DNA from 4 places in the Limnohabitans sp. 2KL-3 genome. Region 1 is predicted to be linked to each of the others. Evidence: predicted binding sites of a transcription regulator. Region 1 holds the regulator's gene; each other region holds the start of a gene.
What was found. Region 1 encodes sigma-54, which starts transcription at its own class of promoters, with help from an activator protein. Its sites were predicted from a motif close to TGGCANGNAANCTGCTTT; they were not measured.

Region 1 (5,465 bases):
CCAGTTGGGCAAAGAAGTCGCCTCCGTCGTCGGTCTGAGCAGTCTCGCGGTGGTGGCTTGGGGCGGCTGCTCTGGAGCTTGCCAGCGCACCAGGCTGGAAGTTCTCGCGCCCGCGCCCGGCCACACCCGCTGCGGCAATGCGTTCGCCATAGGGCGGGTTGAGCAGCATGACGCCGGGCGTCTCGCTGGGGGGCATGCGTTGCAGCGCATCACCACCTCGGAACTCGATCACGCCGGACACGCCAGCACGCTCGGCATTGCGCTCCGAAAAGTCGACCATGCGGAAGGCCACATCGCTTCCAAAGACGGGCGCGGTGGGTTCGTGTTCCAGGTCACGGGCTTCTTCGATCAGGCCTTGCCAGACGTGGTTCTGGAAGGGCAGCAATTTCTCGAAGCCAAAGCGGCGTTGCAAACCTGGGGCGATGCCGCAGGCGATTTGCGCCGCTTCGATCGGGATGGTGCCGCTGCCGCAGCAGGGGTCGTACAGGGGCACGGTGGCGTCCCAGCCGCTGGCCGCGATCATGGCGGCGGCCAGGGTTTCTTTCAAAGGCGCATCGCCCTTGTCGGTGCGCCAGCCGCGCTTGAACAGCGGCTCGCCCGAGGTGTCGATGTAGAGCGTGGCCGTTTCGGGGGTCAGGTGCGCGTAGATGCGCACGTCGGGCCAGCTGGTGTCGACGCTGGGACGCTCGCCGCGCTTGGCGCGAAAGCGGTCGGCTACCGCGTCTTTGATTTTGAGCGCCGCAAAGTTCAGGCTGGTCAGTGGGCTGTGCTGCGCCGTGATGTCGATCTTGAAGGTTTGCTTGGGCGTGAACCAGATTTCCCAAGCCACTTCGCTGGCTGCGCGGTACAGGTCGTTTTCGTTGCGGTAATCGGTGACCGACAGCTGCACCAGCACGCGCTGGGTCAGGCGGCTGTGCAGGTTGATGCGCAGGGCGTCGCGCCACGAGGCGCGGGCCATCACGCCGCCGCGCCCGGTCATCAGGTCGTGGCCCGTGAGGCCGGTGATGGCGTGGACCTCGTCGGCCAAAAAGCCCTCAACGCCAGCGGCGCAGGGCATGAACAGGTTCAATGAATTCACGGGGAAAGTCTTCTCAAAGGGTTTTGCGCAGGTTGGCGGGCGCGATCTTCAGGGCTTCGCGGTACTTGGCCACCGTGCGACGTGCGCAGTCGATGCCTTGCTCTTTCAGCATCTCGGAAATTTGGTTGTCCGACAGGGGTTTGGCGGGTTTTTCAGCCGCAACAAACTGCTTGATGAGCGCCCGCACGGCGGTGCTCGACGCGGCGCTGCCGCTGTCGGTGCCCAGGCCCGAGCCAAAGAAATACTTCAACTCAAACGTGCCTTGCGGCGTGGACATGTATTTGGCCGTGGTCACACGGCTGATGGTGGACTCGTGCATGCCCAGCTCGTCGGCAATTTCGCGCAGCACCAGTGGGCGCATGGCCAGAGCGCCGTGCGTCAAAAAGTTCTTTTGTCGCTCGACGATGGCGGTGGACACGCGCAAGATGGTGTCAAAGCGCTGCTGGATGTTCTTGATGAACCAGCGGGCTTCTTGCAGACGTTGCTGCAAGCCCGCGTGGCTGTCGCCCTTGCCGCCGCGCAGGGCGTTGGCATAGATGTCGTGTACACGCAGCTTGGGCATCACGTCGGGGTTGAGCTGGATTCGAAATTTGGGTGTGCCGGTTTTGCTGGTGTTGACCACCAGCACATCGGGAATGATGATGTTGCGCTCGGCCTGCACAAAGGGCCGGCCCGGTTTGGGTTCAAGCCGGGCAATGAAGGGAATGGCGGCTTTGACCACGGCTTCGCTCAAGCCACAGGCCAGCGCCAAACGCTTGTAGTCGCGCTTGGCCAGCATGTCCAGCGGCTGGGCGCAGATGGCCAGTGCCGCTTGGGCCACTTCGTCGTCGGGGGAGTCCTGCAGACAGGCTTTGACCTGGATGCGCAGGCATTCGGCCAAGTCGCGTGCACCCACGCCCACGGGTTCGAGCGATTGCAGCAAGCCCAGCGCCACCGTGAATCGGTGCACCAGCTCGTCGATTTGTTCAAGGTCGTCAGTGCCGGCCAGGCTGGCGGCCAGTTCGGGCAGGGTGTCGGTCAGGTAGCCATCGTCGTTGAGCGACTCGATCAAAAAGCGCAGCGCAGCGCGGTCAATCTCGGACAAGCGCAACGACAAGGCCTGGCGGTGCAAAAAGTCGGTCAGAGAGCCGCTGCTGCCGGCCAGGTCGATGGCGTCGGCGGTTTCTTCGCCGTTGTTTTGGCGTGGGGTGGCGTCGCCGCCCCATTCGCTGTCGTCGGGGCGCATGTCCACGCTGCCGTCGCCGTCCCAGCTTTCGGCCACATCGGTCACGGCTTCGTCACGGGCTTCGTTGGCGTTGTCCTCGCTGCTGCTGGCGCTGCTGGCGCTTTCGCTCACGCGGTCGCCCAAACTGACGTGGGTGTCGGCCTGGTCCAGACCAAAGGCTTCGGCAGGCGCTTCTTCCTCGGTGCGTTCAAGAAACGGGTTCTCGTCCAGCATCTGGTCCACCTCTTGCGACAGCTCCAGCGTGGACAGTTGCAGCAGGCGGATCGATTGTTGCAGCTGGGGCGTGAGCGCCAAGTGCTGGGACATGCGCAGCGACAGGCCGGGCTTCATGGCTGTGCTTTCGTGTCAAGGCGTTGGGATGGGTGCATCACATGCGGAAGTGTTCGCCCAGGTACACCCGGCGCACATCGGCATTGGCCACGATTTCCTCGGGTGTGCCTTCGGCCAGCACGCGGCCTTCACTGATGATGAACGCGTGATCGCAAATGCCCAGGGTCTCGCGCACATTGTGGTCGGTGATGAGCACGCCAATGCCGCGTTGCTTGAGGAAGGCGATGATGCGCTGGATCTCGATCACGGCGATCGGGTCGATGCCGGCAAAAGGCTCATCCAGCAAAATAAAGCGCGGGTCGGTGGCCAAGGCGCGGGCAATTTCGACGCGGCGGCGCTCGCCGCCCGACAGCGCCACCGAGGGGGAGTCGCGCAGGTGGTCCACCCGCAAATCGGCCAGCAGTTCGCTCAGGCGTTTTTCGATTTCGGCATGGGCCAAAGGGCGGCCTTGGCCATCGGTTTGCAGCTCAAGAATGGCCCGCACGTTGTCGGCCACGGACAGTTTTCTAAAAATCGAGGCTTCTTGTGGCAAATAAGACAAGCCCATGCGTGAGCGCTTGTGAATCGGCATGCGCGTGACGTCTTGCCCATCGATCAGAATTTGCCCCCCGTCGGCGCTGACCAAGCCCACGATCATGTAAAACGAAGTGGTTTTGCCTGCGCCATTGGGGCCCAGCAAACCGACCACTTCACCTTTGTCGACTTGCACCGACACGTCGTGCACCACTTTGCGACTGCCGTAAGCTTTTTTGAGGTGCCGGGCTTCCAGGCGGCTGGTGAACGGGGCCTGGCTCATGGTTTGGATGGCGTGGCAAGGCCAGGGCTGTTGCGCAAAACGGGACGCGGTGCGGTCTGGGCTGGAGCGGCCGCAGGGGCCGATGGGTTTTGACGAGGCGTCAAGGTGGCCCGCACACGCTGGTCCCGGGCGTTCGGGCTGTCTTGTGTCCGGCCATCCACCTGAATCACTTCGGTGGTGTTGTTGAACACAATGGTTTGCCCCTGAATTTGGTCTGCCACCACGGTGCCACGAAGCATGCGCACTTCGGCGCGTTTGACCAGGGTGACCACATCGGCTTGGTTGTCATAGGTGAGGGTTTCGGCCTCGCCTTCGGTGAATTCCTCCAGACCTTCGCGTTTTTGACGAAAGAACACCCGTTCATTGGGGGCCGCCCACAAGCGGGCCACTTGTTTGCCTTGGCTGTCTTGCTGAACTTCCATGCGGTCGGCCCGCAACACCAGGGTGCCTTTGGTGGCGACCACTTGGCCGTTGAATTGCGTCAGTTGTTTGTTGTCGTCGTGCCGCATGCTGTCGGCTTCAATGTGCATGGGCTTGTCGCGGTCAGCTTTCTCAGCCCATGCAGGCAGGCTCAACCCGCCCAGGCCCATGAGCATGGCGCTCAAGACGACGGTCAAAAAAGGGGTGTGGAATGTGGAGGGCATGAATCTTGCTGGACAATCGTTCGATTGTAGGCCCAAGCCTTGACGATCGGCTGCCAGCACGCCCGTGGCCCAAGAAAAACCCGGGATGGATGCTGTGCGAGCACCCATCCTCAGGCTGGGGGCGGCCTCAGCGTGCCGTGCGGGTTTGGGCGATGAGGGATTCGGCCACCTTCAGGGCGCGGTCCATGCTGCCAGCCAAGGTGCCATCAACGTAATAGCGACCCGCTACGCCCAAAGAGGGCACGCCTTCGATTTTGAAGTCGTTTTGCAGTTGCACCGCCCGTTTGCATTTGGTCGCCACGCCAAATGATTTGTAAATTTCATTGAACTTGGCTTTGTCGATGCCTTGCTTTTCAATCCAGGACAGCACCGCCGCGTCGGTGTTCAGCATGAGTTTTTCGCCGTGGATGGCGGTGAACACGCGCACATGCATTTTTTCAACCAAATCCATGGCCTCGAGCGTGAAGTAAAGGCGTTGTTGCGGGGCGAAGTCTTCGCGAAAGGCCACTGGAATGCGACGCACGGCCACGTCTTTGGGGGCATTTTTTGCCCATTGCGCAAATTGGGGCTCAAAAGCGTTGCAGTGAGGGCAGCTGTACCAGAAGAATTCAAGCACTTCAATTTTGCCGGCACCCGCATCGGTGGCCAATGGCTTGTCGAGCGTGATGTAGTCCTTGCCCGATTTGAAAGCTTGCTGCGCCCAGGCAGGCAAGCTGCCCAAGAACGCGGCTGTGGACAGCAAGGCGGTGGAAAAAAAGCGACGTTTCATCAAGGCTCCTTGGGTTTCAGCGACCCTTTGGGCGCTGGTGTTCATGTCATGTCAACGCTGCAATCGCACAAGCGTGTTGTCAATGCCGTTGGCATCCATTTTGGCCCGTGCGCGTTCTGCAGCATTTTTGTCTTCAAAAGGCCCCATCCGGACGCGGTAAACGATGCGTCCGCCTTGATCGCGCTCAGACACTTTGGCATCCATGCCCAACATGGCGAGTTTGGCTTTTTGCGCATCGGCGTCGGCACTGGTGCGGTAGGCCCCGGCCTGGACCAAGTAGTCAAAAGGTTCATTGGCACTGGCTTTGGTGACGGGGGTGCTCAAGGTGGTTTTGGCTTTGGCCAGATCACCCAGGGGGTCGGCAGTCACGGCGGCAGGGCGGGGCTCGGCTTTGGGCGTGTCTGCGGGAGCTTTGTCGGCAGGTTTTTCGGCCAGCTTGTCTTTGGGCTGGTCGTCCACCACAGGTGCTTTGGTTTCAGGCAGGGGCGCAATCTCTTCGGCGGCTTTGGGCTGCAACACGCTGTTGGGGTTCCAGTCCTTGTTTTTGCGCGTTTCCTGCACGTCCTGGTCGCTGGTGCGTGGTTGGTTTTTGTTGGAAAACGGTGTGGGCACCTTGGTCACGT
Region 2 (5,465 bases), on a different contig from region 1:
GGCGGTGCCTGACGGCTGTGTTCCGGGAACCACCATGATGGCCTGTGTGGACAAGGGTTCACATTGGGTGGTGCTGCGTGGTGCATTGGTGTATTCCTGGCCACACCGGTAAATCACCGCTTGAGCTTGAGCTGAAGCGCCCACCATGCTCAACACCCAAGCCAAGCACAGCGTTACCCACTTGACCCGATGTCCCTCAAGAAAACGCCAATGCATCATGGACAAACTCCTGCAAGCAAAACCGGCCATCTTGGCCACTGTCATTTTGAATCAAAAAAAAGGACGGCCTCAGCCGTCCTTTTTTTGCACTGCGCTGTGCAATCCGTGCATGAGCCGGATTACAGCGAGTAGTACATGTCGTACTCGACGGGAGACACTTCCACACGAGCGCGGTTGACTTCTTGCATCTTCAAGTCGATGTAAGCGTCGATCCACGAATCGGTGAACACGCCGCCTTTGGTCAAGAAAGCGCGGTCAGCGTTGAGGGCTTCCAGAGCTTGGTCCAAGCTAGAGCACACAGTGGGCACCAACTTGTCTTCTTCTGGAGGCAGGTGGTACAGGTCTTTGGTCGCTGCTTCGCCGGGATGGATCTTGTTTTCCACGCCGTCCAGGCCCGCCATCAACAAGGCAGCAAAGCCGAGATATGGGTTGCACAATGGATCGGGGAAGCGGGCTTCCACGCGGCGGCCCTTGTCGCTGGCGACGTTGGGGATGCGGATCGAAGCGGAGCGGTTCTTGGCCGAGTAAGCCAATTTCACTGGCGCTTCGTAGTGAGGCACCAAGCGCTTGTAGCTGTTGGTGCCAGGGTTGGTGATCGCGTTCAGGGCGCGAGCGTGCTTGATGATGCCGCCGATGTAGAACAGGGCGAATTCAGACAAACCAGCGTAACCGTTGCCCGCAAACAGGTTCTTGCCGTCTTTCCAGACGGACTGGTGAACGTGCATGCCGGAGCCGTTGTCGCCAGCGTAAGGCTTGGGCATGAAGGTGGCGGTTTTGCCATACGCGTTGGCCACGTTGTGGATCACGTACTTTTGCATCAGGGTCCAGTCGGCACGCTCAACCAAGGTCGAGAAGCGTGTACCGATTTCGCACTGACCCGCGCCAGCCACTTCGTGGTGGTGCACTTCGACCGGAATGCCAATGGATTCCAAAATCAAAGACATCTCGCTGCGCATGTCGTGCGTGCTGTCCACGGGAGGCACTGGGAAGTAGCCACCCTTGACGCGGTTGCGGTGACCGCTGTTACCGTTTTCCATCTTGGTGCCGCTGTTCCATGGGGCTTCGGCTTCGTCGATGGCGTAGAAGGTGTTGTTCGGCTCGGTGCTCCAACGCACGTCGTCGAACAAGAAGAATTCGGGTTCTGGACCGAAGAAAGCGGTGTCGCCCAGGCCAGCTTGCTTGAGGTAAGTCTCAGCACGCTTGGCAATGGAGCGTGGGTCACGCTCGTAGGCTTTGCCGTCGGTGGGTTCGATCACGTCGCAGATCAAAACCAGAGTGACTTCTTCGAAGAAGGGGTCAATGAAGGCGCTGTTGGCGTCAGGGATCAACAGCATGTCGGAGGCTTCGATGCCTTTCCAGCCAGCGATGGAAGAGCCGTCAAAAGCTTGACCGTCTTCGAACTTGCTTTCGTCAAACTGCGACACGGGCGCAGTGATGTGCTGCCATTTGCCACGGGTATCGGTGAAACGGAAGTCAACGAACTTGACTTCGTTCTCTTTCACCATCTTCATCACGTCTGCGACGGTCTTGGCCATCAAATTCTCCTGAATGGAAAGGGGTTAAAAAGCTAACACAGAGTTCTTGCAGTTTTTGTGCCAACTTGACTCAGTCAACCACATTTGAACAAGCTGCAATTGTGCCTTGAGCTGAGCCCATTGGCCCTGCATCACTCGGAAAAAAGCCAGTATCACAAGGGACCCGGCTTGAGGAACAGGGCCTCGATCAGTCACTGTTGCCCCGAAACGGGTTCCAGAGACGCCCAACGGGGCGACATCAATGCACCCGAACGATGCATAAATGCACTTATTTGGTGCAAATAAATTTATCGCACCAATTCAGGGCCATACGTCAAAGAAAAGGAAGACAGCCCCTCACGCAGTGCTCGGTAAGCCGCATCGGCCAAATCCGGTTCACCTTTGACCCCCAACTCAATGTGACGGCCCCATTGAGGATGATCCACACTGGGCAAACTGAACACTTTGACGCCGGGATGCGCAACCTCAATCGACTCCATCAAAGGTGTGAGCGTGGCCTCCATGGCCCCCAAAATGATCACGGATTTTTCGACATAGGCGCCCTGTCGAAAAAAAGCACTGTATTGGCTGTCCAGAACCGACTCGATCATGGGCCACGCCATGACCGGAAAACCCGGCACAAAGTGCACCGCCCCACCTCCGGCCCCCAGACAACTGAAACCAGGGATCTTGTTGTAGGGATTGCGGATGATGGCTGCGCCTTGCGGAAACACCCCCATGTTCAGTCGATGGACGTTGTCTGGCCGATCAGGGTCGTAGACCGTGCCCTGCTCTTTGGCCGTGTCTTGCATGCGCTCTTGGATCAAGAGCTTGGCTTGCGGGTGCAAGGCCAAGGGCACAGACAAAGCCTGAGCGGCACACTGGCGGGTGTGGTCGTCGGGTGTGGCACCAATGCCGCCGCAACTGAACACCACATCCGATGATGCAAACGCCCTTTGAAGGGTGGCCGTGATGCGCTCGGGTGAATCACCCACGTATTCAGACCACGACAAATTCAGGCCCCGCGCAGACATCAGCTCGATGACTTTGGGCATGTGCTTGTCTTGGCGTTTGCCTGACATGATTTCATCGCCAATGATGATCAGGCCAAAAACTGGGCTTGTGGAGGTCATGGGTCAAATCCTTCAGAGTGGATCAATCAGCGGCGCGGGCCTGGACATCGGTCACATCATGGACCGGCTTGAACTCGGAATTTCCAAAACGCGCAGAACTGTGTGGTGAAGTCGGCGCCAAGGGCATGGAACCGGCCAAGTCGTCCAAGGGTGGCTCGCTGCGCAACTGGTGCAAGGCCAACAGCACAAAATGGGCAAACCACAGTGAGGAAAATGCAAACACCAAGGTGTAAATCCAAATGGCGATGGGCACCAAAATCACAAAAGCGGCTGCAAACAGCGCCCCCGAGGCCCACACCAAACTGGGTGCAGCACCCATCAAGCCCGTGAACACGCCCATGCCTAAAAGACTCATGCGGTGGCGTGCCATCAGGGTTTGCCGCTCTTGGGCGCTGGCAAATTCGGCCAACACATCAAAAGCCATGACGCGGTAGGTCAGCCAGCCCCAAATGCAAGCCGGCAAGACCATGGCCAATGGGGGGACCAGCCACATGGGCAATGTCAACAACAAGGCCCCCAGCGCCAGCATCAAAGACAAAACAGTCCACCACAAACTGAACAAAAAACTGCCGCCTCGTTTGCGCTCAAGACCGGGAAATCGCCGATCGGCCACCAAACGGGTCAACGCAGGGGTCATCAGCAAAGACACCGCCACCAAGGAAGCTGCCACCACCAAAGGGGTGACTGAAAAAATCACCAACAAGGGGGCCACCACGGTTTTCAATTGCGGCAAGCCAATGCCTTCGAGCCAACGCCACACCACCTCCAACCAACTCGAGGCATCCAGCCAAGTGCGGACCCAAGTCACGGCAAGGTCCCAATAAAAATAACCCAGCAACCAAGACAGCGCCACGATCAGCACCAAGGGCAAAAAGGACAAGCCAATCACCCGGGGGTAGAGGCAATACACCGCAGCACGCCAAAAGGAGTCCATCAACAATTTCATGGATGAAAGCTTAACAGCACTGCGCCAAAGCCGAACCGCCCCAAGCCATCAGGCTCGCCCCCACAAGCGCCGCCAACCCTGGCGCTGCTGCGCCCAAAACCCGTCACCGTAATCACGCCCCTGCTCCACTTGGTCACGCACCCCCGTGGGGTCGTAGCGCTGCTGAAAATCGGCGGTCCCGAACAGCACGTCCCACCAAGGCAGCAAGACACCAAAATTGCAGCCCCCCAACACTTTTTGGCCCTTCACATCAAACTCATGACCGATGCCAATGCTGTGGTGCCGCCGGTGAAAGCGCGGACTGACCCACAGCCGCTCACCCCAAGGGCCAAACCCAATGCGCAAATTGGCATGCTGAAAGCTTTCGCTCAACTGGCTGATGGCCACCAAGGCGACAAACTGCCCCGGGCCCACGCCCAGAAGCACCGCCACAGTCGACAGAATCAAACTGGTCACCATGTCATCGAGCAAGTGGTTGCGGTTGTCGCTCCACATGGTCATTTGCCGCTGCGAATGGTGCAAGCTGTGCAAAGCCCACCAGGTGTTGGACTGATGCTGTGCCCGATGAAGCCAGTAGTGAACAAAATCGAAGAACACCAGGTACAGAACAAAACTGACCAAGGCCTGATCGGTCACACCGGGCCACAGCGCATCCAGGTGAAAAGTCGGCCAGCCCATGGCGCGCAGCAAACCCCAGCCTTGCTCAAACGCATGGTCCAAAGTGAAAAACATCACCAATTTGAACAAACCCAGGCGATGGATCAAGGTGTAGACCACATCCACCCTGATGGCCTTTGGAAACACCACAGGCTCAGCGGGCCAAAGGCGTTGGAGTGGACCGATGACCAGCACCAAGATCAAGATTTGCAACAAACCCACGACCAACCAACCGGCCCCTTCAAAGGCCTTGTCGAGCAAATGCCCTTGGCCCATGCCAAAAACCAAAGGCTGCACCCAGGCTTCAAAAAGCGTCTGTTGCAGAGTGGCAAAAGTTTCAATCAGAGCGTCCATGCCTCATTTTCCTGAAGGTTGAACGCCCGTTCCACTCAGGGGTTGTTGCGCCATGACGGCACGGTATTGCGGGTGTTCGCGCAAAGTTGCAAAACAAAACCCTTTGGCCTTCAAACCCACGATCAGCGGCTCCAAAACGGCGGGTGCCCAAGGGTCTTGGCGCGACCAAATGCCCAAATGGGCCATCAGCACATCGCCAGACCGAATGTTTTTTAATGCTTTTTGAAGCAATGCGGCATTCGGATGGCTGTCGCTGGGCAATTCATCTCCCAGAAAACCAGCAGCCGACCAACCCACATGGGTCCATCCACAAGCCTTGGCGGCAGACAACAAAGCGGGAGACGTTTTGCCGCCGGGTGCCCTGAACAAGGGCAAAGGCGCTTGGCCCGTCAGCGCCTGCAAGCGTCGTGCTGCACGTTGCAAGTTTTCGCAATACACAGCGGGTGTCCACACCAAATTCTGGCCCACTTGCTCACCCGAACTGGGCCTGATCTTGAACAAGGGCTTGTCGGGCGTGCCCAAGTCACCTCGCCAATAGGCATGGTCCCAAGTGTGCGTCGCAAACGCATGCCCCTCCAGTGCACGCTCACGCCACCAAGGGGCCCAATGCTCACCCAAGGAGCCATCGCCTTGTTGGGTCTT
Region 3 (5,465 bases), on a different contig from region 1:
TGACCCAGTCGTTCAGCGCTTGCAGGCGGGCGGTGTCGTGGCGCTGCCAAGCTGGAATGGCTTGTGCCAGCACCGCCATGTCGCCGCGAGACTGCGTCAGATGCAGCTGGTCCACCACCCAATCGGTGGCGCTGGCTTCGTTGTGCACCAGGCCTTGCTCGATGGCGGCTTCCAGGCCTTCGGAATACGAAAAGCCGCCGATGGGCAACGCTGGCGATGCGAGCCAGATCAGTTGCAGCAAACCCGAAGGCGCGGTGTCAGTGCTCATGCTGGCAGTCGGGGCCGTGCACATGGGGCGCGGCTTGCACGGTGCGGATTGGGATGCCGATAGGAATGCGCTTGGCCACTGCCGGGCTTGAAGCAGGTGCTGCATGCCCGTGTTGGCAATCTGGGCCATGCACATGCGGCTCGGCAGTTGCGGCGTTGTCGGTGTGTGGGTGATCGTGGCCATGAGCTGGTGAGTGTCCGTGACCGGCATGCCCACCGTGGTCACCATATGCACCGTTTTCGGGCTCAAAAGATTCAGAAACCTCGATCACCGTCATGTGCATGGCCCGCAGCATGTCGGCCAGCACATGGTCGGGCTCGATCTTCAGGTGGTCGGGTTGCAGCTCGATGGGTACATGCCGGTTGCCCAAGTGGTACGCGGCGCGGGTCAGGTCAAAGGGCGATCCGTGCTCGGTGCAGGCGGTGATGCGCAGCACGGCTTGTGGTGCGGCTTGCACACGCACGAGCGAGCCGTCTTCGGCCACCAGCACATCGCCGCCGCGCACCACGGTGCCTCGGGGCAAAAAGATGCCCAGGGCACGGCCTGCGCTGTCGGTCGCATCAAAGCGGCTTTTCTGGCGGGTGTCCCAGTCCAGGGTGATGGTGCAGGCACGTTGGATCAGCACGCGGGCCAGGCCACGGCCTTGGGGCATGAGTTTGGAGCAGAGGAGCATCAGTGTAGGAGCCACGGCTTCGTGGCGATCAAGGGGTTGCAATGCAAGGGGGTCAATGGTCTGGCATGTTCAAAAAAGAAAATACCTTTGAGTCATGGGCAGGCTGGTGGCTGGTTCGCACACCAGCAATTGACCGTCGGCACGCACCGCATAAGTTTGGGCATCGACTTCCATGCGGGGCGCGTAGTCATTGTGGACCATGTCGCGCTTGCCTACTTTGCGGATGTTTTTCACGGCCGACAAGGTTTTTTGCAGACCATAACGTGCACCCACGCCCGCCTGCAAACCCGCTTGCGAGACAAAAGTCAGCGAGCCGCGCGACAGCGCCCCGCCATAGCTGCCAAACATGGGGCGGTAGTGCACCGGCTGCGGTGTGGGGATGGACGCGTTCGGGTCGCCCATGGCGGCCAGCGCGATGAAGCCGCCCTTCATGATGAGCGCCGGTTTCACGCCAAAAAACGCGGGCTTCCAGATCACCAAGTCAGCCCACTTGCCAGCCTCGATGCTGCCCACTTCGTGGCTGATGCCGTGCGCAATCGCGGGGTTGATCGTGTACTTGGCGATGTACCGTTTGACGCGGGCGTTGTCGTGGCGATCGGTGTCGCCGGGCAGGCTGCCGCGCTGCTGCTTCATCTTGTGCGCGGTCTGCCAGGTGCGGATGATGACTTCGCCCACGCGGCCCATGGCTTGGCTGTCGCTGCTCATCATGCTGATGGCGCCCAGGTCGTGCAGGATGTCTTCGGCCGCAATGGTTTCTTTGCGGATGCGGCTTTCTGCAAAAGCCAGGTCCTCGGCAATCGCTGGGTCCAGGTGGTGGCAGACCATGAGCATGTCCACATGCTCGTCGAGCGTGTTGATGGTGTAGGGGCGTGTGGGGTTGGTCGAAGACGGCAGCACGTTGGCTTCGCCCACCACTTTCAAGATGTCGGGGGCATGCCCGCCGCCCGCGCCTTCGGTGTGGAAGGTGTGGATGGTGCGGCCTTTGAAGGCCGCCACGGTGTCTTCCACAAAGCCCGATTCGTTGAGCGTGTCGGTGTGGATGGCGACTTGCGTGTCGGTTTCTTCGGCCACGTTCAGGCAGTTGTCGATGGCCGCAGGCGTGGTGCCCCAGTCTTCGTGGAGCTTGAGGCCAATCGCACCTGCGCTGATCTGCTCGTGCAGTGCGGCATGCAAGCTGGCATTGCCCTTGCCCAGAAAGCCAATGTTCATCGCAAAGGCATCGGCCGCCTGCATCATGCGTTCGATGTTGAAAGGGCCAGGCGTGCAGGTGGTGGCAAAGGTGCCGGTGGCCGGGCCGGTGCCGCCGCCCAGCATGGTGGTCACACCGCTGGCCAGCGCTTCGTCGATCTGTTGGGGCGCGATGAAGTGGATGTGTGAGTCAATGCCGCCTGCGGTGACGATCAAGCCTTCGCAGCTGATGATCTCGGTGCCGGGGCCGATGATGATGTCGACACCCGGCTGCGTGTCAGGGTTGCCCGCTTTGCCAATGGCGGCGATGCGGTTGCCGCGCAGGCCGATGTCGGCTTTGACGATGCCCCAGTGATCGATGATGAGCGCGTTGGTGAGCACGCAGTCCATCGCACCTTCGGCGTTCGTTCTTTGCGATTGCGACATGCCATCGCGGATGGTTTTCCCCCCCCCGAACTTGACCTCTTCGCCGTAGCCACCGGCTTGCAGCGTGAAGTCTTTTTCAACCTCGATCACCAAGGCCGTATCTGCCAGTCGGACGCGATCGCCCACGGTGGGGCCGAACATTTCGGCATAAGCGCGTTTGTCGATGTGGGCCATGTCAGAGTTTCCCTTGCGTTAAGCCGCGAAAGCCGTACACCACACGGTCTCCCGCATAGTCCACCAATTCGACGGTGCGTTGCTGACCGGGTTCAAAGCGCACCGCGGTCCCCGACGCGATGTTCAGACGCATGCCTCGTGCCGCGGCCCGGTCAAAGCTCAGGCCACCATTGGTTTCGGCAAAGTGGTAGTGCGAGCCCACTTGAATCGGGCGGTCGCTGGCGTTTTGCACCACCAGGGTGCAGGTGCGGCGGCCCACATTCAGCGCGTGCTGACCGGGGTCAATCAAAAGTTCTCCGGGGGTCATGCGGGGCTCACTTCTTGCCGAAATAAACAGCCACCGCCAGCACCGCGGCGATGGCGATGAAACCCAGCACATCGGTGGCGTGCCAATGGGTGCCACTCAGGCCGTGCCCATCGTGTGCCAAGGCGGTGTTGGCCAGCTGTGTGAAGGCCAAAGACAAAGTGAATGCAAATTTTTTCATGACAGCTCCTGGGTGTTTTTAAACAATGGGTTGGTGCACGGTCACCAATTTGGTGCCGTCCGGAAAAGTCGCTTCGACCTGGATATCGGGGATCATTTCAGCGATGCCATCCATGACGTCGGCACGCGTCAAAACGGTGCGGCCTTCGCTCATGAGTTGAGCCACGGTCTTACCGTCGCGTGCGCCTTCCATGACAGCAGCGCTGATCAGCGCGATGGCTTCGGGGTAGTTGAGTTTGAGGCCACGTGCCTTGCGGCGTTCGGCCAAAAGTGCCGCCGTGAAGATCAGCAGTTTGTCTTTTTCGCGAGGGGTGAGTTCCATTTTGGTGCGTGCTTTGAATGTGTTGGGCGAGCTGAACATCAATGTAGCAAAGAGCATGCCTCTTTATAGGGACTGTGTGATTTCCCTAGGAAGTCGCTCAGGCATGTTCTGGTGCATTCCTGCATTTTGAAAAGTTGGCACGGTGATTGCAAGAGGAATTGCAGCGTTGCAAGCGCTCCGCCCTTTTTTGAATCCATTTACTTTCCTGATTGGAGTGATCACATGATGAACCGCCGTGGCAATCTTAAAGCCCTCGCAACTGCTGCAGCCATTGTGGCTGGCAGCCTGAGTTTTGCAAACCAAGCCCAAGCGCAAGCGGGCAACACCATCAAAGTCGGCGTGCTGCACAGCTTGTCGGGCACCATGGCCATCTCTGAAACCGTGTTGAAAGACACCGTGCTCATGGCCATTGATGAGATCAATGCCAAGGGCGGCGTGCTCGGCAAAAAGCTCGAGCCCGTGATCGTGGACCCGGCTTCCAACTGGCCTTTGTTCGCTGAAAAAACCAAGCAGCTTCTGGGTCAAGACAAGGTCTCGGTCATCTTCGGTTGCTGGACATCGGTGTCTCGCAAATCGGTGTTGCCGGTGGTCGAAGAAATGAACGGCTTGCTGTTCTACCCCGTGCAATACGAAGGCGAAGAGCTGTCAAAAAATGTGTTCTACACAGGCGCTGCGCCCAACCAGCAAGCGATTCCTGCCGTGGACTACCTGATGAGCAAAGAAGGCGGCGGCGCCAAGCGCTGGGTCTTGCTGGGCACCGACTATGTGTACCCCCGCACCACCAACAAAATCTTGCGTGCTTACCTGAAAAGCAAAGGCGTGGCTGACAAAGACATCGATGAAAAATACACCCCGTTTGGTCACTCAGATTACCAAACCATCGTGGCCGATGTGAAGAAATTTTCTGCCGGTGGCAAGACCGCTGTGGTGTCCACCATCAACGGTGACTCCAACGTGCCTTTTTACAAGGAACTGGGCAATGCAGGCTTGAAGGCCAAAGACGTGCCTGTGGTGGCCTTCTCGGTGGGTGAAGAAGAGCTGCGTGGCGTGGACACCAAGCCTTTGGTGGGTCACTTGGCGGCATGGAACTACTTCATGTCCATCAAGAACCCAGCCAACGACGAGTTCACCAAAAAGTGGGCGGCTTACGCCAAGGCCAAAAACATCGCAGGTCACAAAGACAAGCCTTTGACCAACGACCCGATGGAAGCGACTTACATCGGCATCAACATGTGGAAGCAAGCGGTTGAAAAAGCCAAGTCCACCGACACCGACAAAGTGATTGCAGCCATGGCCGGACAAACCTTCAAGGCTCCTAGCGGCATCACCAGCAAGATGGACGAGAAAAACCACCACCTGCACAAGTCGGTGTTCATCGGCGAGATCAAGGCTGATGGCCAGTTCAATGTGGTGTGGAAGACGCCTGGCCCCGTCAAGGCCAAGCCATGGAGCCCCTTCATTGAAGGCAACGACAAGAAGCCTGACGAGCCAGCCAAGAAGTGATCGTTTGAGCGTGTTCTGAAAAAGGGAGGGCACAGTCCCTCCCTTTTTCCAAATGGCAACAGCGTTTTGTAGGTCGGTGGCTTCAGCCCCGACATGGGTGCTTGTCGGAGCTGAAGCTCCGACCTACGGCCAAAGTCATGTGAGGCCAAGAGATGATCAAAATGAAAAGATGGATTGTGAAAGGCGCGTTGATCGCCAGTGCGCTGTGGGGCCTGACGGCTGCGCATGCTCTGACGATGGACGAGGCCCGAGGCATCGCGATTGGAGAGAGCGATGCGCGTGTTGAAGCCTTGGCCAAAGCGGTGGCCCAAGGCGATGAAAAAACGGCGGCCTATTTGCAAGCGCTGGCCGACGATGTGGTCAAAATTGCCAAAGACCAAGTGCTGGTCGTGCGCGACGGTCAGGGCACAGACCCGGTCACCGGCCA
Region 4 (5,465 bases), on a different contig from region 1:
GTGCATCGGTCATGGCTTGCAGGGCCACGTCTTGCAGGCGTGCGGCGCTGGTGGCTGGTGCGGCGAAAGGGTTCGCGGCGGCGTTCGCGGAAGCTGCGGCAGCCATGGGGTGCTCTGTGGCGGGGGCTTGTGCCACCCACACCGGTGTTGCATGGGCACCGCCTGCAAGGCCCGAGGGCGTCGAAGCCGTGCTGCCGCTGACGGCCGCGCCGGGTGCGAAAAAGCCACGCGGGTGGGCCGATTGCAGCGCCTGCACATCGGCCAAGGGGGGCGCGGCGCAGCCTGCTGCGTGGGGCATGCCCAGCGCGGCCTCTTCGCAAGGCAATGGGTCGGGCGTGCTGGTGTGGGTGAACTGCTGAACTTCGTCCAAAAAGTCATCGGGCAGGTGTTCCACCTCAATTTGGCCGCTGTGGCCCACCATGACCACGGCGGTGCGCAAGAGGTTGTGCAGCTGGCGGAAGTTGCCAGGCCAGCGGTACTGCTTGAACATCGCCATGACGCCGGGCGACACGCTGATGTGCTGTTCGGGCGTGCACAGGTTGAACAAAATCTTGTTGGCCACCACTTCAAAGTCCGAGCGTTCGCGCAAGGCGGGCAAGCGCACCACCAGGCCGTTCAGGCGGTAGTACAGGTCTTCGCGGAACTGGCCCTGGGCGATCAGGGTTTTGAGGTTTTTGTTGGTGGCGCAAATGAGCATCACGTCCACCTCGTATTCCTTGCCCGAGCCCAGCGGTGTGACCCGGCGCTCTTGCAGCACACGCAGCAAACGCGCCTGCAGCTGGGTGGGCATGTCGCCGATTTCGTCCAGAAACAGCGTGCCGCCGTGCGCCATCTGGATCTTGCCGGGGGCGCCACGCCGTTTGGCACCGGTGAACGCGCCTTCTTCGTAGCCAAAGAGTTCGGACTCGATCAGGGTTTCAGGAATGGAGGCGCAGTTGATCGACACAAAGGGCCGCCGTGCCCGTGCCGAGTCGTTGTGGATGGCCTGCGCCAGGATGTCTTTGCCGGTGCCGGTTTCACCCAGGATCATGATCGGGATGTCGCTGCCCTGCACCCGCTGCAGCTTGTGCAGCACGGCGGCCACTTGCGGGTCGCCGGTGTTCAGGTAGTGCAAGCTCGACAAGCTGGCGCGGCCGGCCGCAGCGGCGGTGGTGGCACGGGTGGCCGGGCTGGGGTTGGGGGGCTGCAAGGTTTCCGCTTGCGGATTGGGGTTGCTCTGGGGTGAAGGCTGTGCAGAAAACGCCTCTTGCATGCTGCTGAACCAGTGGCTGGTTTTCAGGCGGGCCTGGCAAAACACCTGCACGCCGTTGTGCATGCACAGGTTCACCGGCTGCCCGGCGGCATGGCGCAGGCGGTCATGAAACTGCGAGATCGGCTGGTTGAACAGTGACGAGAAGGTGTGCGCCTGCATGGCATTGACCGACAGGCCCAGCTGAAACTGGGCACTGCGGTTGGCAGACAAAAAACGTCCGTCCAGCGTGAAGACGATGATGCCTTCGACCAAAGTGCTCAGGAATTCAGGGCGGCTATGAAAGTGAATCCGCATGGCGTCGGGAAACACATTGGCAAACATGTGGTTTTCGATCATTTGCGCCGACATGCGCACCAGCGCCATGGTGTGCTGGTGGTAGCTGCGCTGATCGCCCGTCACGTCCAATGCGCCCATGACCTTGCCGTAGGGGTCAAAGATGGGGGTGCACGAGCAGGTCAGGAACTGGTTGGCTTGCAAAAAGTGGTCGTTCCCATGCACGACCATGGCTTGGCCCTCGGTCAGGGCGGTGCCAATCGCGTTGGTGCCTTTGCTTTGTTCGGACCATTCCACGCCGGGCATCAGGGCCACGCGGGAGGCTTTTTCCAGAAAATCGGCATCGCCCAGCGAGTGCAGGATCAGCCCGTTGCTCGACGTCAGCAGCACCATGCTGTGCGTGTTGGCAATTTGTTCGTACAGGGTTTCCATGACGGGGCTGGCGTGCTGGTAAAGCAGGCGGTTTTCATCACGGGCGTTGGCAATGGCCGGGGCTTGCAGCTGGGAGTAGTCGGGTTTTTCCGAAGCCTGTAGCCCGAAAGAATGGCTGCGCCCGTGCGATTGCAGGATCGCGCTGCGGTGGTGGTCACTGTCCAGCGCATACAGGCCTTGGCCATGGGCCACGGTCGCTGCGCGTGCAGGCATGCTGAGCATGGTGTCTCCTAGGGGATCTATCACCGCCCAGGTGGCGCTGTAGACCTCGTCTAATTCTTGTAGGTTGGCCGAGTCTGTGGATTCGGTCGGAATGCCATGGTCAGGCCTGAAGCTTTCATTTTCTTGACGCAATACAGCTCCCAGGGATCAAAGTGTGTCGTTTTTGGACACATGCAAAACTTCGGCCAAGGGTGAGAGCCATGAAATCCAGCGGGAGACAGGGCTGAATCTTGAAAACTGTCACCATTTGCAACACACCCTGTGACAAGTGACCCCGCGCTTGTGCCATTCGTGACTGCAGGGGGGCGCTGTGGCGGGTAAAAACATGGCACGCAATTTGCCAAGTCAGGACATCCTTTTCAACTTTACGAGTTCATTCCATGAAAATCAGCTCTTTGCGCCTTTCTTGCCTGCGAAACATCTTTCTGGCTTCGGCCATGACCGTGCTGGGGGCCGCTGCGTGGGCCCATGGCGATGTGACCCCCCAAGCGGTGGACACCAAAACCCTGCCCCAACTGGGCAGCAAATGGTTGCCCAGCAACCCGTACAGCACAGGTCCTGCTGCCAAAGAGGCCTTGCGCATTGGCACCTCGGCCTACAACCAGAACTGCGCACGATGCCACGGGCTGGAAGCCATTTCGGGCGGCATTGCCCCCGACTTGCGCAAAATGGATGCCGATTGCACCGGCATGGCCGATGCGCAAAAGAAAAGCGCCTGCCTGGCAGAAATGGACGAGTTTTATGTGGCCACCGTGCGCCGTGGCCGCACCCGCGATGGCCGTGTCTACATGCCCCCCTTTGAGGCGACTTTGAGCCAGGAAGCCATCTGGGCCATCCGCACTTATCTGGAAACGCGCCGCGAAAAATAAGCCATCAGGCCGTTCAGGCTGTAGGTCGGTGGCTTTAGCCCCGACAGAACGCCGAAGCCGAAGCCAGCGATGTCGAACCTAAGGTGCTGAACTGCACCCCTGAAGACGCGCTGCGCCCCATGGCTTGCAACCTTGATTCCCCCATTCCAAATCCACAAATTTCAGGAGACACCATGAACACCCCTTTGCAGCGCAGCCCAGAAGACACAGGTTTGTCGCGTCGCCAATGGCTGACCGGAGCCGCGGCGGCCTGCCTGGGTGGCGGCCTGGTTGCAGCGCCGGCGCAAGCGCAAGAGCTGTTTGACCTCGACAAAGTGCGGGCCAGCGGCATCCTCAAGGTGGCTTTGTACAAAGACAACGCGCCTTACTCTGACGGCAAGGGGCAAGACATGGAGGGCGTTGATGTGGCGCTGGCGCAGGCTTTGGCCGCCGAAATGGGCCTCAAGCTCAGCCTGTTGCCCTTTGATGCCGGTGAAAAAATGAACGATGACCTGCGCAACATGGTGTGGCGTGGCCATTACCTGGGCTATGGCCCGGCCGATGTGATGCTGCATGTGCCGGTGGACAAATTCCTCATGGTGGACAACCGCCAAGCCCTGATATTTGCGCCTTATTCACGCGAGGTGCTGGTGGTGTTTCACGCCCTGGACCGTTTGCCCTCCCTTCAGTCCGGCATGGACCTGCAAGACCTGCCCTTGGCCGCTGAGCGAGGCAGCGGTGCGGCCAGTACCTTGATTGGTTTCAGCGGTGGGCGTTTGCGCTCGCAGGTCAAGATGTTCAATTCCGGCATCGACGCCGCACACAGCGTGATCAAGGGTGAAGCCGCCGCCGCTTACGTGACCCGTGCCCAAGCCGAAACTGCTTTGCGCGCTTCGGGGCGGCCCCCTGCAGGCTTTGGACTGACCCAGTTGACCTTGCCAGGCTTGGCCGATAACGGTTGGCCCATCGGCATGGCCGTGAATGCCAACAACAAGAAACTGGCGCTGGCGCTGGAAAGCGCCTTGCAAAAAGTCCGCGCCGACGGCCGCCTGTTGGCCATGTACCGCGACCGGGGCTTGACCCTGGTGGCACCTTGAAAGCTTGAGTTCATCGGCTGTTGACCCAGTGCCTGCCCCATTGGGCGAAAACCTGCCTGCGCTCACAGTGTGAGTCGCTTGGCTTGGTCAGACCTGATGGGCAGCGCATCTCAGGGTTTGAGCGCCGCAGTGCTTGTCAGTCTCGGATGAGACAAAAATTCCATACATTTTTTTTAGAAAAGGTCAAATTTTTTTCATCTCATAAATGGGTTTTGGAAGGGTTTTCACCAAGGTTGAGTGCGAGTCTTTGGCCTAAATTGGAGCATGCCAAGTTCCTGCATTTGGGACTTTTCAAATGGCGTCAACCGATCGATTCCAAAGATCAATAACAGGAGATGAACGTGAAAATGACCCGACTCAGTGCTGCATTGCTCGCAGCCGCCCTGTCGACTGGGGCCTATGCCCAAGCTGGCAAAGACAATCTCAACACGATGAAGCAGATGAAGGTCGCCACGACCGATCTGAACATCCCCGTGGTGCCGCAAACTGGCCGAAATGCCGACGCGATCCGCAACAACCTGAAAAAGATCAAGATGCCCGAAGGCTTCAAGATCGAGTTGTTTGCCGTGGTGCCCGATGCGCGGCACATGGCCATCGCACCTTCGACCAACATGCTGTTTGTCGGTACCCGCAAAACCACCGTGTGGGCTGTCACGGACCGCAACAGCGATGGCGTTGCCGACGAAGTGAAGTCGTTTGCCCCTTCGCTCAATTTCAAGGTGCCCAACGGCGTGTGCTGGACCAAGGACGGTTTCCTGGTCGTGGCTGAACACAACCGCGTGCTGAACTTCCCGGCTGCCGAATTCTTCTACGAAGGCCCGGACGTTGCGGTCATTGAAGTGGTGCCACAGGGCAAGCTGATCCCGACCGAGCACGAGTCTTACAACCACGGTGCCCGCACCTGCCGCGTCGGTCCTGACGGCAAGTTGTACATCACGCTGGGTCAGCCGTTCAACGTGCAGCCCGCTGACAAGGTCGACGAGTTCAACCGCCTGGGCATTGGCGGCATCGTGCGCATGGACCCCTTCAGTGGCGGTGACCGCGAGGTCTTCAGCATTGGTGGTCGCAACTCAGTGGGCCAAGACTTCAACCCCAAAGACGGCACCTTGTGGTGGACCGACAACCAGACCGATGGTCTGGGCAACGACGTCCCACCCGGTGAGTTGAACCGCTCCACCAAGAAGGGCGAGCACTTTGGTTACCCCTACTGGAATGGCAAGTTCAAGGTGGCGGGTTCCGCTGCTGCGCCTGACCTGAAAGACATGAAGCCACCAGCCAACGCCGTGTTCCCCCAGATCGAATTCCCGGCGCACCAAGCGCAGCTGGGCATGACCTTCTACA

Region 2: glnA (type I glutamate--ammonia ligase) is a predicted target of sigma-54. The motif match lies at 1,800-1,817, and genes of this name have one in related genera.
Region 3: AMM41_RS03335 (urease subunit gamma) is a predicted target of sigma-54. The motif match lies at 3,579-3,596, and genes of this name have one in related genera.
Region 4: pedF (cytochrome c-550 PedF) is a predicted target of sigma-54. The motif match lies at 2,506-2,523, and genes of this name have one in related genera.

What each region holds. Positions count from the first base shown of each region.
Region 1 is NZ_CXON01000004.1:276,730-282,194, reverse strand. It holds gene AMM41_RS08375 (THUMP domain-containing class I SAM-dependent RNA methyltransferase) at 1-1,078, opposite strand, end outside; gene AMM41_RS08370 (RNA polymerase factor sigma-54) at 1,092-2,633, opposite strand; gene lptB (LPS export ABC transporter ATP-binding protein) at 2,671-3,429, opposite strand; gene lptA (lipopolysaccharide transport periplasmic protein LptA) at 3,426-4,073, opposite strand; gene AMM41_RS08355 (thiol:disulfide interchange protein DsbA/DsbL) at 4,201-4,842, opposite strand; gene AMM41_RS08350 (SPOR domain-containing protein) at 4,894-5,465, opposite strand, start outside.
Region 2 is NZ_CXON01000003.1:466,812-472,276, forward strand. It holds gene AMM41_RS06920 (hypothetical protein) at 1-219, opposite strand, end outside; gene glnA (type I glutamate--ammonia ligase) at 339-1,754, opposite strand; gene AMM41_RS06930 (competence/damage-inducible protein A) at 2,042-2,866, opposite strand; gene AMM41_RS06935 (EI24 domain-containing protein) at 2,889-3,812, opposite strand; gene AMM41_RS06940 (sterol desaturase family protein) at 3,861-4,823, opposite strand; gene AMM41_RS06945 (polysaccharide deacetylase family protein) at 4,827-5,465, opposite strand, start outside.
Region 3 is NZ_CXON01000002.1:208,380-213,844, reverse strand. It holds gene AMM41_RS03355 (urease accessory protein UreF) at 1-268, opposite strand, end outside; gene ureE (urease accessory protein UreE) at 258-941, opposite strand; gene ureC (urease subunit alpha) at 1,011-2,729, opposite strand; gene AMM41_RS03340 (urease subunit beta) at 2,731-3,036, opposite strand; gene AMM41_RS21735 (hypothetical protein) at 3,044-3,214, opposite strand; gene AMM41_RS03335 (urease subunit gamma) at 3,233-3,535, opposite strand; gene urtA (urea ABC transporter substrate-binding protein) at 3,761-5,038, shown strand; gene urtB (urea ABC transporter permease subunit UrtB) at 5,200-5,465, shown strand, end outside.
Region 4 is NZ_CXON01000001.1:199,667-205,131, reverse strand. It holds gene AMM41_RS00910 (sigma-54-dependent Fis family transcriptional regulator) at 1-2,179, opposite strand, end outside; gene pedF (cytochrome c-550 PedF) at 2,617-3,048, shown strand; gene AMM41_RS00900 (substrate-binding periplasmic protein) at 3,222-4,124, shown strand; gene AMM41_RS00895 (PQQ-dependent sugar dehydrogenase) at 4,460-5,465, shown strand, end outside.